3 regions of the Streptomyces sp. NPDC020996 genome follow, and region 2 is predicted to be linked to each of the others. Evidence: riboswitches for the same ligand, from Rfam matches in the RefSeq annotation. Region 2 holds a riboswitch; each other region holds the start of a gene.

Region 1 (3,267 bases), on a different contig from region 2:
AGACCGCTCATGTCGATCGACGGATACAGGCCGTGGATCAGACCGGTGTTGTCGTCCGTGTTGCCGGTGAGCGCGGCCCACCCGATGAACACCGAACCCAGGACGCCGATCAGCAGCAGCGAGAGCAGTGTGCCCAGGACCGCCACGGACGTACGGGCCGACAGGCCGTGGCACATGTACAGGGCGATCAGCATGATGGCGCTGGACCCGACCACCGCCACGACCAGCGGATTCGAGCCCTCCAGGATCGCCGGAAGGATGAAGAGGGTCAGCACCAGGAAGCTCACGGCCAGCGCGATCAGCGCCATGACGCCCCGCATCCGGCCCACCACCACGACGGCCAGCGCGAAGACGCCGGCGAGCAGGGCCATGGGGAACCCGCGGTCGACGTCGGTGACCGCGTACTGCAGTTCCCTGGGCGCCGAGGGCTCGTAGGCGACCACGACCTTCTGCCCCTGCTGCAGTTGCCGCGACTGGTCAGGCTGCACGATCTCGGTGAACGTCCGGCCCGTGTCCTTGCCGGTGTCGACGCGGATGGTGGCCTTGTGGCAGGTGCCGTTCGCCTGCTGCTGAGCCGAGGAGCCCTCGGCGGTCGACGTGTCGCCGGTCGGCGTGCTGCCCGAGGCGTTCACCGACTTGCAGCTCACGCTCACCAGCTTGACGACCGTCGCCTGCTGGGTCTGCCGGTCGAAGCCGACGCCGGTGCGTTCGTGCGACGGTGCGCCGCCGGGCCACAGCACCGCGAGCCCGACCAGCACGGCCGCGGCGAAGGGGATCAGGATCGCGGTGATGACCTTGCGCAGGTGCCGGGAGACGGGCGCGGCGGGGCCGTGGCTGTGCGAGTGACCGTGTCCGCCTCCGACCCCTGACCCGTGGCCGTACCCCTGCCCCTGCCTCTGCCCCTGATCGTGCCCATGCCCATGCCCATGCCCATGACCGTGATCTTGGCCGTGGCCCTGATCGGGGCCGTCTCCACGGCCATGACCGCCGTCGTGTCGATGCGGCGGATCGGGTGACGGACCGGGTGGCGGACCAGGTGGCGGATCGGGGGGCGGAAACGGGTACTGCGGTGTCGTGGTCACCGCCCGATCATCGCAAGGACGGCAGGAGGCCTCTGTTCACCGCGCCCGAGTTGACGCTAGCGTGGAGTCACCTTTTGTACACGCGGGAGCTCGGAGCACCGGGCTGAGAGGGCGCTGACCTCCGTCCCAGCGATGTTTCACGTGGAACGTCACCGGAGTCGAGTGATGTTGCACACGGAACGTCGACCGACGGAAACCGCTGCGTCGACCGCCGAACCTGTTACCGGGTAATGCCGGCGTAGGGAGTAGGTCTCATGACCAGCAAGGACGCACGCACGCCTGCCTCCGACCAGATCGACGGGGAGGCCGGGACATCCATCGGCTGGCACAAGGCGTACGTCGAGGGCTCGCGCCCCGATCTGCGGGTGCCGGTCCGTCAGGTGCATCTCACCAACGGGCAGTCGGTCACGCTGTACGACACATCGGGCCCGTACACCGATCCGCTCGTCGACACCGACGTCCGCAGGGGCCTGCCGCCGCTGCGGGAGAGCTGGATCGTCGCCCGTGGCGACACGGAGGAGTACACGGGCCGCCCCGTACGCCCCGAGGACGACGGGATCAAGCACACCTCGCCGCGCGGCGGACTGCGCAATCTCGACGCCGTCTTCCCGGGGCGGCCGCGCCAGCCGCGCCGCGGCCGGGACGGCAAGGCGGTCACCCAGCTCGCGTACGCGCGCCGGGGCGAGATCACGCCGGAGATGGAGTACGTGGCGATCCGGGAGAACGTCTCCGCCGAGGTGGTCCGTGAGGAGATCGCCGCGGGGCGCGCGGTGCTGCCCGCGAACGTCAACCACCCGGAGATCGAGCCGATGATCATCGGCAAGCGGTTCCTGGTGAAGGTCAACGCCAACATCGGCAATTCCGCGGTCACCTCCTCCATCGAGGAGGAGGTCGAGAAGATGACCTGGGCGACCCGCTGGGGCGCCGACACGGTCATGGACCTCTCCACCGGCCGCAACATCCACACCACCCGCGAGTGGGTGCTGCGCAACTCCCCCGTCCCCATCGGCACGGTGCCGCTGTACCAGGCCCTGGAGAAGGTCGACGGCAAGGCCGAGGAACTGACCTGGGAGATCTACAAGGACACCGTCATCGAGCAGGCCGAGCAGGGCGTCGACTACATGACGGTCCACGCGGGTGTGCGCCTGCCGTACGTGCCGCTGACGGCGAACCGCAAGACCGGCATCGTCTCGCGCGGCGGCTCGATCATGGCCGCGTGGTGCCTCGCGCACCACAAGGAGAGCTTCCTGTACGAGAACTTCGAGGAACTCTGCGAGATCCTCGCCGCCTATGACGTCACGTACTCGCTGGGTGACGGCCTCCGGCCGGGCTCGATCGCGGACGCCAACGACGAGGCGCAGTTCGCGGAGTTGCGCACGCTCGGGGAACTCAACCGGATCGCGAAGCGCTTCCACGTCCAGACCATGATCGAGGGCCCGGGACACGTCCCGATGCACAAGATCAAGGAGAACATCGACCTCCAGCAGGAGATCTGCGACGAAGCCCCCTTCTACACGCTCGGCCCGCTGACCACGGACATCGCGCCGGCCTACGACCACATCACCTCCGGCATCGGCGCCGCGATGATCGCCTGGTGGGGCACGGCCATGCTCTGCTACGTCACCCCCAAGGAACACCTGGGCCTGCCCAACCGTGACGACGTCAAGACGGGCGTCATCACCTACAAGATCGCCGCCCACGCGGCCGACCTCGCCAAGGGGCACCCGGGTGCGCAGGAGTGGGACGACGCGCTGTCCGACGCCCGCTTCGAGTTCCGGTGGGAGGACCAGTTCAACCTCGCCCTCGATCCGGACACGGCAAGGGAGTTCCACGACGAGACCCTGCCTGCGGAGCCCGCCAAGACCGCCCACTTCTGCTCGATGTGCGGGCCGAAGTTCTGCTCGATGAAGATCAGCCAGAGCATCGCGGAGCGGTTCGGCGGTGACGTGGCCGAGGGGGCGTCGCCCGAGGAGGTCGCTGAGGGGATGCTGCAGAAGTCGAAGGAGTTCGCGGCGAACGGGAACCGGGTGTACCTGCCGATCGCCGACTGACCCGCGGGCGCACGCAACCGCTGCGTGACCGGTCGTTGTGGTCGTTGTGGTCGTGGGGGGCGCCGGTGGGAGGGCGGGGCGCCCCCACCCCCCCGCGGGCGGCCCGGGGCGCCCCGGGCCGAGAGGGGGCCCCG
Region 2 (3,267 bases):
GCGCGGTCTCCCGCCGCCGTACGGTCCAGGCGTGCACGGCGAGGATCGCGCCCACCGTCGCGAACTGGACGATGGTGAGGACGGCGGCCGTCGGCAGGTCGAAGATCTCGGACGTCTGCCGGTAGATCTCCACTTCGAGGGTGGAGAAGGCCGGGCCGCCCAGGATCTGCACCACGCCGAAGGAGGTGAAGGTGAACAGGAACACCATCAGCGCGGCGGCGGCCACCGCGGGCGCCAGCGCCGGCAGGGTGACCCGCCGCCAGGCCGCGAACGGGGAGGCGCCGAGCACCCGCGCCGCCTCCTCCTGCCGGGGGTCGAGCTGGGCCCACAGCCCGCCCACCGTGCGGACGACGACCGCGTAGTTGAAGAAGACGTGCGCGAGCAGGATGGCCCACACGGTGGTGTCCAGCCGCACGCCCCACCAAGCGTCGAGCAGTCCGCCGCGTCCGACGAGCGCGAGGAACGCCGTGCCGACGACGACCGTCGGCAGCACGAACGGCACCGTCACCACGGCCCGCAGCACCTGCTTGCCGGGGAAGTCGAGCCGGGCGAAGACGTAGGCGCCGGGGAGCGCGACCGCCAGCGTCAGCGCGGTGGAGGCGCACGCCTGCCAGGTGGTGAACCACAGCACGTGCCGGATGCCGTCCTGCCCGAGCACGTCCGCGATCCGGCCGAGGTGCCACACCCCGTCCGTCTTCAGCCCGCGGGCGACGATCGCGGCGACGGGGTAGGCGAAGAACAGCGCGAAGAACGCGGCCGGCCCGGCCATCAGCGCGAGCCGCGCCGCGTTCCCCGCACGGGTGCGGCGGACCGCTGCCTCGGAGCGGACCGCTACTTCAGTACGAGCGACGTCCACGACTTGACCCACTGGTCACGGTCGGCGGCGATCTTGCCGGGGGCCAGGGTCTGCGGGTCCGCGGCCGGCTTGCCGTACTCGGCGAACTCCGGCGGCACCTGCGCGCCCTCGCGCACCGGGTAGACGAACATGTTCAGCGGCATGTCCTGCTGGAACTTCTCGGTGAGCAGGAAGTCGATGAGGGCCTTGCCGCCCGCGGCGTTCCGCGCGTTGCTCAGCAGCCCCGCGTACTCGGTCTGCCGGAAGCAGGTCCCGTACGACACCCCGGTCGGCGCGGTCGTCGGCTTCGGGTCGGCGAAGACGACCTCGGCGGGCGGCGAGGAGGCGTACGACACGACGAGCGGACGGTCGCCGCCCGCCTTCCGGCCGCCGGCGGAACCGGAGAACTCCTCGTTGTAGGCCTGCTCCCAGCCGTCGACGACCTTCACGCCGTTGGCCTTGAGCTTCTTCCAGTAGCCCTGCCAGCCTCCCCCACTCTCGGCTGCGCTCGAGCGGGAGGTACCCCCGTCGCCGTACTTCGCGGCGGTGCCGAGCAGGAAGCCGAGGCCGGGCGAGGAGGTGGCGGCGTTCTCGGTGACCAGGAGGTTCTTGTACGCGGGCTTGACCAGGTCGCCGAACGACGCCGGCGGGGCCAGCTTGTGCTTGCTGAAGTACGCCTTGTCGTAGTTGACGCAGATGTCGCCGTAGTCGACCGGCGTGACCCGGTGCTTGTCCTGGTCGACCCGGTGCTCGGGCAGGACCTGGTCGGAGCCCTTGGCCCGGTACGGCTGGAACAGCCCGTTGTCGAGGGCCCGGGAGAGCAGGGTGTTGTCCACGCCGAAGAAGACGTCGCCCTGCGGGTTGTCCTTGGTCAGGATGGCCTTGTTGACGGCCTGGCCGGCGTCGCCGTCCTTGAGGACCTTGACCTTGTAGCCGGAGGACTTCTCGAAGTCCTTGAGCACGCTCTTGGAGACGGCCCACGAGTCATGGCTGACGAGGGTGACGGTCCTGGAGTCCGTCGCGCCGGAGCCGCCGGACGATCCGCACGCCGACAACGCGACGAGACCGAGCCCGGCGGCGACGGCCACGAGGGTCTTGTGGTGCACTGGATTCCTCCTGGGGTTGACCAGGAAGAGACGCGGCCCTGCCCGGGACCCGTGAGGGGTGCCCGGGCAGGGCGCAACAGCTTGAGTGGTGACCGAACTTCCTACCCAGAATGACCTGGGCGAGGTTCAGAGGGTCTGCGGCCCGGTTGCCGCACTCTCAGCGCTGTGGCGCTCCCCTGTCGGAATATGAAGATGTTCTTACGAGTCCTTACGGGGGTCAGACTACCGTTCGGTGGCGGCCAGCTGACCGCACGCCCCGTCGATCTCCTGCCCGCGGGTGTCCCGGATGGTCACCGGCACCCCGTGCGCCGCGATGGCCTCGACGAACGCCTTCTCGTCCGCGGGCCGGGAGGCGGTCCACTTCGAGCCCGGCGTCGGGTTGAGCGGGATCAGGTTGACGTGCACCGGCCTGCCCTTGAGCAGCCGCCCGAGCCGGTCGCCGCGCCAGGCCTGGTCGTTGATGTCGCGGATCAGCGCGTACTCGATGGACAGCCGGCGCCCCGACTTCTCCGCGTACTCGAACCCGGCGTCGAGCACCTCGCGCACCTTCCACCGCGTGTTGACGGGGACGAGGGTGTCGCGCAGTTCGTCGTCGGGGGCGTGCAGCGAGATCGCGAGGCGGCACTTGAAGCCCTCGTCGGCGAACCGGTGGATGGCGGGCACCAGACCGACCGTGGAGACGGTGATCCCGCGCTGCGACAGTCCTAGCCCGTCCGGGGCGGGGTCGGTGAGCGCCCGGATCGCCTGGACGACCCGCTTGTAGTTGGCGAGGGGCTCGCCCATGCCCATGAAGACGATGTTGGACAGCCGCGCCGGCCCGCCGGGGACCTCCCCGTCCCTGAGCGCCCGCATCCCGTCGACGATCTGGTGCACGATCTCGGCGGTCGACAGGTTCCGGTCCAGCCCCGCCTGCCCGGTCGCGCAGAACGGGCAGTTCATCCCGCACCCCGCCTGCGAGCTGATGCACATGGTCACCCGGTCCGGGTAGCGCATCAGCACCGACTCCACGAGCGTGCCGTCGAACAGCCGCCACAGCGTCTTCCGGGTGGTGCCCTGGTCGGTCGACAGATGCCGGACCACGGTCATCAGCTCGGGAAGCAGCGCCTCCCGCAGCCTGTCCCGCGACCCCGCGGGGATGTCGGTCCACTCGGCCGGATCGTGCGCGTACCGCGCGAAGTAGTGCTGCGAGAGCTGCTTGGCGCGAAACGGCTTCTCCCCGATCTCGGCCACCGCCTCCTTGCGCTCGGCAGGCGTGAGATCGGCAAGATGCCGCGGCGGCTTCTTGGCTCCGCGGGGGGCGACGAAAGTGAGTTCTCCGGGCTTGGG
Region 3 (3,267 bases), on a different contig from region 2:
CGATGATGTTCGCGGCCACGGTGCGCGGGCCCTGCAGGGCGTTGTCCCAGTGGTGCACCAGCAGGCGCTCCCCGTACCTGCGGGAGGGGAAGGAAGCGCAGTCGCCGACCGCGTAGACGTCCGGCGCCGAGGTGCGCAGACCGTCGTCGGCGACGACCTCGCCGTGCGCGCCGAGCACGATGCCGGAGCCGGCCAGCCAGCGGGTGGCGGGGCGCGCGCCGATGCCGACCACGACGGCGCCCGCGGGCAGCCGGGTGCCGTCCTCGAGGACGACCTCGCCCGGCTCGACACGCGCCACGCGCGCGTGGGTGCGCAGCACGGCGCCCGCGTCGGCGTACCAGGACGCCATCGGGGCGGCCACCTCGGCGGGCAGCGCGCCCGCGAGCGGCCGGTCGGCGGCCTCCACGACGGTCACCGCGCAGCCCGCCTCGCGCGCCGCCGTGGCGAACTCCGCGCCGATCCAGCCCGCGCCGACGACCACCACGTCGTGCTGCCGGGCGAGCACCGGCCGCAGCCGCTCGGCGTCGTCCAGGGTGCGCAGCAGATGGACGCCGGGCACGCCCTCGGCCTGCGGCAGCAGCACCGGCTCGGCACCGGTCGCGAGGACCAGCACGTCGTACGGCACCGGCCCCTCGGCAGTGTCCAGTTCGTGGTCGCCGACCCGGACGCCCAGCACCTCGCGCCCGAGCCGCAGTTCGATCCCGAGCGCCTCGAAGTCGACGTCGAAGGCGGACCCCTCGGCCTTGCCGAGCAGGACTGCCTTGGACAACGGCGGCCGGTCGTAAGGCTGGTGGGGCTCGGCGCCGATGAGGGTCACCGGCCCGGCGAAGCCCTGCTCGCGTAGGGCGACCGCGGTCTGCACACCGGCCATGCCCGCACCGGCCACGACGACTCGCCGCTGCGGGGGCGTCTGCCGTTCCTGCGTCTGCTCGCTCACCTGATCACCATAGACACCTGACGTCACGTCAGTCGCGGATCCCGTCAGTGACCTGCTCCACAACACTGGTGCCGCCGCCCGGCCGGGACTCCCACTCCCACGTCTCCTCCAGGCGCACCCGGCCGTCCGGCAGCTCCACGACCGTCGACACGCAGTGCCCGGAGGACGTCGTGCCGTCGTTCCTCAGCTGCACGTAGCGGAAGTCGAGCCGGTCACCTTCCCGGGTACCCACCAGACGGCCGCGTACGACGTCGCCGCCCGCGTACTCGGCCCAGATCGCGCCGTCGGCCTCGTGGTAGGTGAAGCGGGTCCGGGTGCCCACCTGGCCGGGGGCCTGGTCGGCGACCGGGGCGAGGACGAGGCCGTCCAGCGAGCGCGGCATGGGGAAGGCTCCCTTACGACGGCGACGGGGCGCGGGCTAGGGTGGCCACCGTACAAGCACTCGCGGGAGCCCGGACGCACCGGGCTGAGAGGGAGGCTGGCGGCCTCCGACCGTACGAACCTGATCCGGGTCATGCCGGCGAAGGGAGGGGCTGGACGCCCATGCCGTCACGTACGTCAGACGTCCTCGTCGTCGGGGGCGGGATCATCGGCCTGGTCACGGCCTGGCGCGCCGCGCAGCGCGGCTTCGCCACCGCCGTGGTGGACCCGGAACCGGGCGGCGGGGCCGCCCAGGTGGCGGCCGGCATGCTGGCCGCGGTCACCGAACTGCACCACGGCGAGCAGACCCTGCTCGGCCTCAACCTCGCCTCGGCCCGCCGCTACCCGGACTTCGCGGCCGAGCTCGCCGACCTCACGGGCCACGACCTCGGCTACCGCCGGTGCGGCACGCTCGCCGTCGCGCTGGACGCCGACGACCGCGCCCACCTGCGCGAACTGCACGCCCTGCAGCAGCAGTCCGGCCTGGGGTCGGAATGGCTGTCGGGGCGCGAGTGCCGGCGTCTGGAGCCGATGCTCGCGCCGGGCGTGCGCGGCGGCCTCCGGGTCGACGGCGACCACCAGATCGACCCGCGGCGGCTGACCCGCGCGCTGGTGGCCGCCTGCGAGCTGGCCGGCGTGGTCTTCCACCGGGTGTGGGCCGAACGGCTCGACCGCGCCGGGGACCGGGCCGTCGGCGTCACCGCGGCGGACGGCACCGCGCTGGCCGCGGACCGGGTGGTGCTGGCCGCCGGCAGCCTCAGCGGACGGCTCGCGGGCGTCCCGGACGACGTGCTGCCGCCGGTGCGGCCGGTCAAGGGGCAGGTGCTGCGGCTGAGCGTGCCGCAGCGGTACGCGCCCTTCCTCAGCCGTACCGTCCGGGCCATGGTGCGCGGCAGCCACGTCTACCTGGTGCCGCGCGAGAACGGCGAGCTGGTGGTCGGCGCGACCAGCGAGGAACTGGGCTGGGACACCACGGTCACCGCGGGCGGGGTGTACGAGCTGCTGCGCGACGCCCACGAGCTGGTCCCCGGCATCACCGAGCTGCCGCTGACCGAGACCCGGGCCGGGCTGCGCCCCGGCTCCCCCGACAACGCGCCGCTGCTCGGCCCGAGCGGGCTGCCCGGGCTGCTGCTGGCCACCGGGCACCACCGCAACGGCGTGCTGCTCGCACCGGTCACCGGCGACGCCATGGCGCACGTCCTGACCACCGGCGAACTCCCCGAGGAGGCACGCCCCTTCACCCCGCGGCGGTTCGCCCGCACGGAGCAGCCGGCATGAACATCTCCGTCAACGGCGAGCCCCGCGAGATCGCTCCCGGAACCGCTCTCGACACCGTGGTCAGGGCGCTCACCCCGGCGTCCTCCGGGGTGGCCGCCGCCCTCAACGAAACCGTCGTCCCGCGCGCGCAGTGGCCCTCGACCCCCCTCGCCGAGGGGGACCGCGTCGAGGTCCTCACCGCCGTCCAAGGAGGCTGACCCATGGCCGACGACCCCTTCGTCCTCGGCGGCACGTCCTTCACGTCCCGCCTGATCATGGGCACCGGCGGCGCCCCCAGCCTGGAGGTGCTGGAGAGCGCCCTGGTGGCGTCCGGCACGGAGCTGACGACGGTCGCCATGCGGCGCGTGGACCCCTCGGTGCACGGCTCGGTGCTGTCCGTGCTCACCCGGCTGGGCATCCGGGTGCTGCCGAACACGGCGGGCTGCTTCACCGCCCGGGAGGCCGTCCTCACCGCCCGCCTCGCGCGCGAGGCGCTCGGCACCGGCCTGGTCAAGCTGGAGGTCATCGCCGACGAGCGCACCCTGCTGCCCGACCCGATCGAGCTGCTGGAGGCGGCCGAGACGCTGGTCGACGACGGGTTCACCGTGCTGCCGTACACCAACGACGACCCGGTCCTCGCCCGGAAGCTGGAG

The links. Region 2 has a riboswitch for thiamine pyrophosphate ahead of AB0G63_RS15275 (thiamine ABC transporter substrate-binding protein). Riboswitches for the same ligand answer to the same signal wherever they lie in the genome.
Region 1: it holds a riboswitch for thiamine pyrophosphate, as region 2 does, so the genes downstream of both, thiC (phosphomethylpyrimidine synthase ThiC) here and AB0G63_RS15275 (thiamine ABC transporter substrate-binding protein) in region 2, are expected to answer to the same signal.
Region 3: it holds a riboswitch for thiamine pyrophosphate, as region 2 does, so the genes downstream of both, thiO (glycine oxidase ThiO) here and AB0G63_RS15275 (thiamine ABC transporter substrate-binding protein) in region 2, are expected to answer to the same signal.

Annotation. Positions count from the first base shown of each region.
Region 1 covers NZ_JBFADM010000038.1:2-3,268, reverse strand. The annotation lists gene AB0G63_RS24255 (YibE/F family protein) at 1-1,082, opposite strand, end outside; TPP riboswitch at 1,155-1,344, shown strand; gene thiC (phosphomethylpyrimidine synthase ThiC) at 1,337-3,133, shown strand.
Region 2 covers NZ_JBFADM010000017.1:111,606-114,872, reverse strand. The annotation lists gene AB0G63_RS15280 (iron ABC transporter permease) at 1-769, opposite strand, end outside; gene AB0G63_RS15275 (thiamine ABC transporter substrate-binding protein) at 832-1,941, opposite strand; TPP riboswitch at 2,022-2,129, opposite strand; gene rlmN (23S rRNA (adenine(2503)-C(2))-methyltransferase RlmN) at 2,164-3,267, opposite strand, start outside.
Region 3 covers NZ_JBFADM010000005.1:199,581-202,847, forward strand. The annotation lists gene AB0G63_RS06140 (FAD-dependent oxidoreductase) at 1-937, opposite strand, end outside; gene AB0G63_RS06145 (hypothetical protein) at 966-1,319, opposite strand; TPP riboswitch at 1,372-1,483, shown strand; gene thiO (glycine oxidase ThiO) at 1,481-2,635, shown strand; gene thiS (sulfur carrier protein ThiS) at 2,632-2,832, shown strand; gene AB0G63_RS06160 (thiazole synthase) at 2,836-3,267, shown strand, end outside.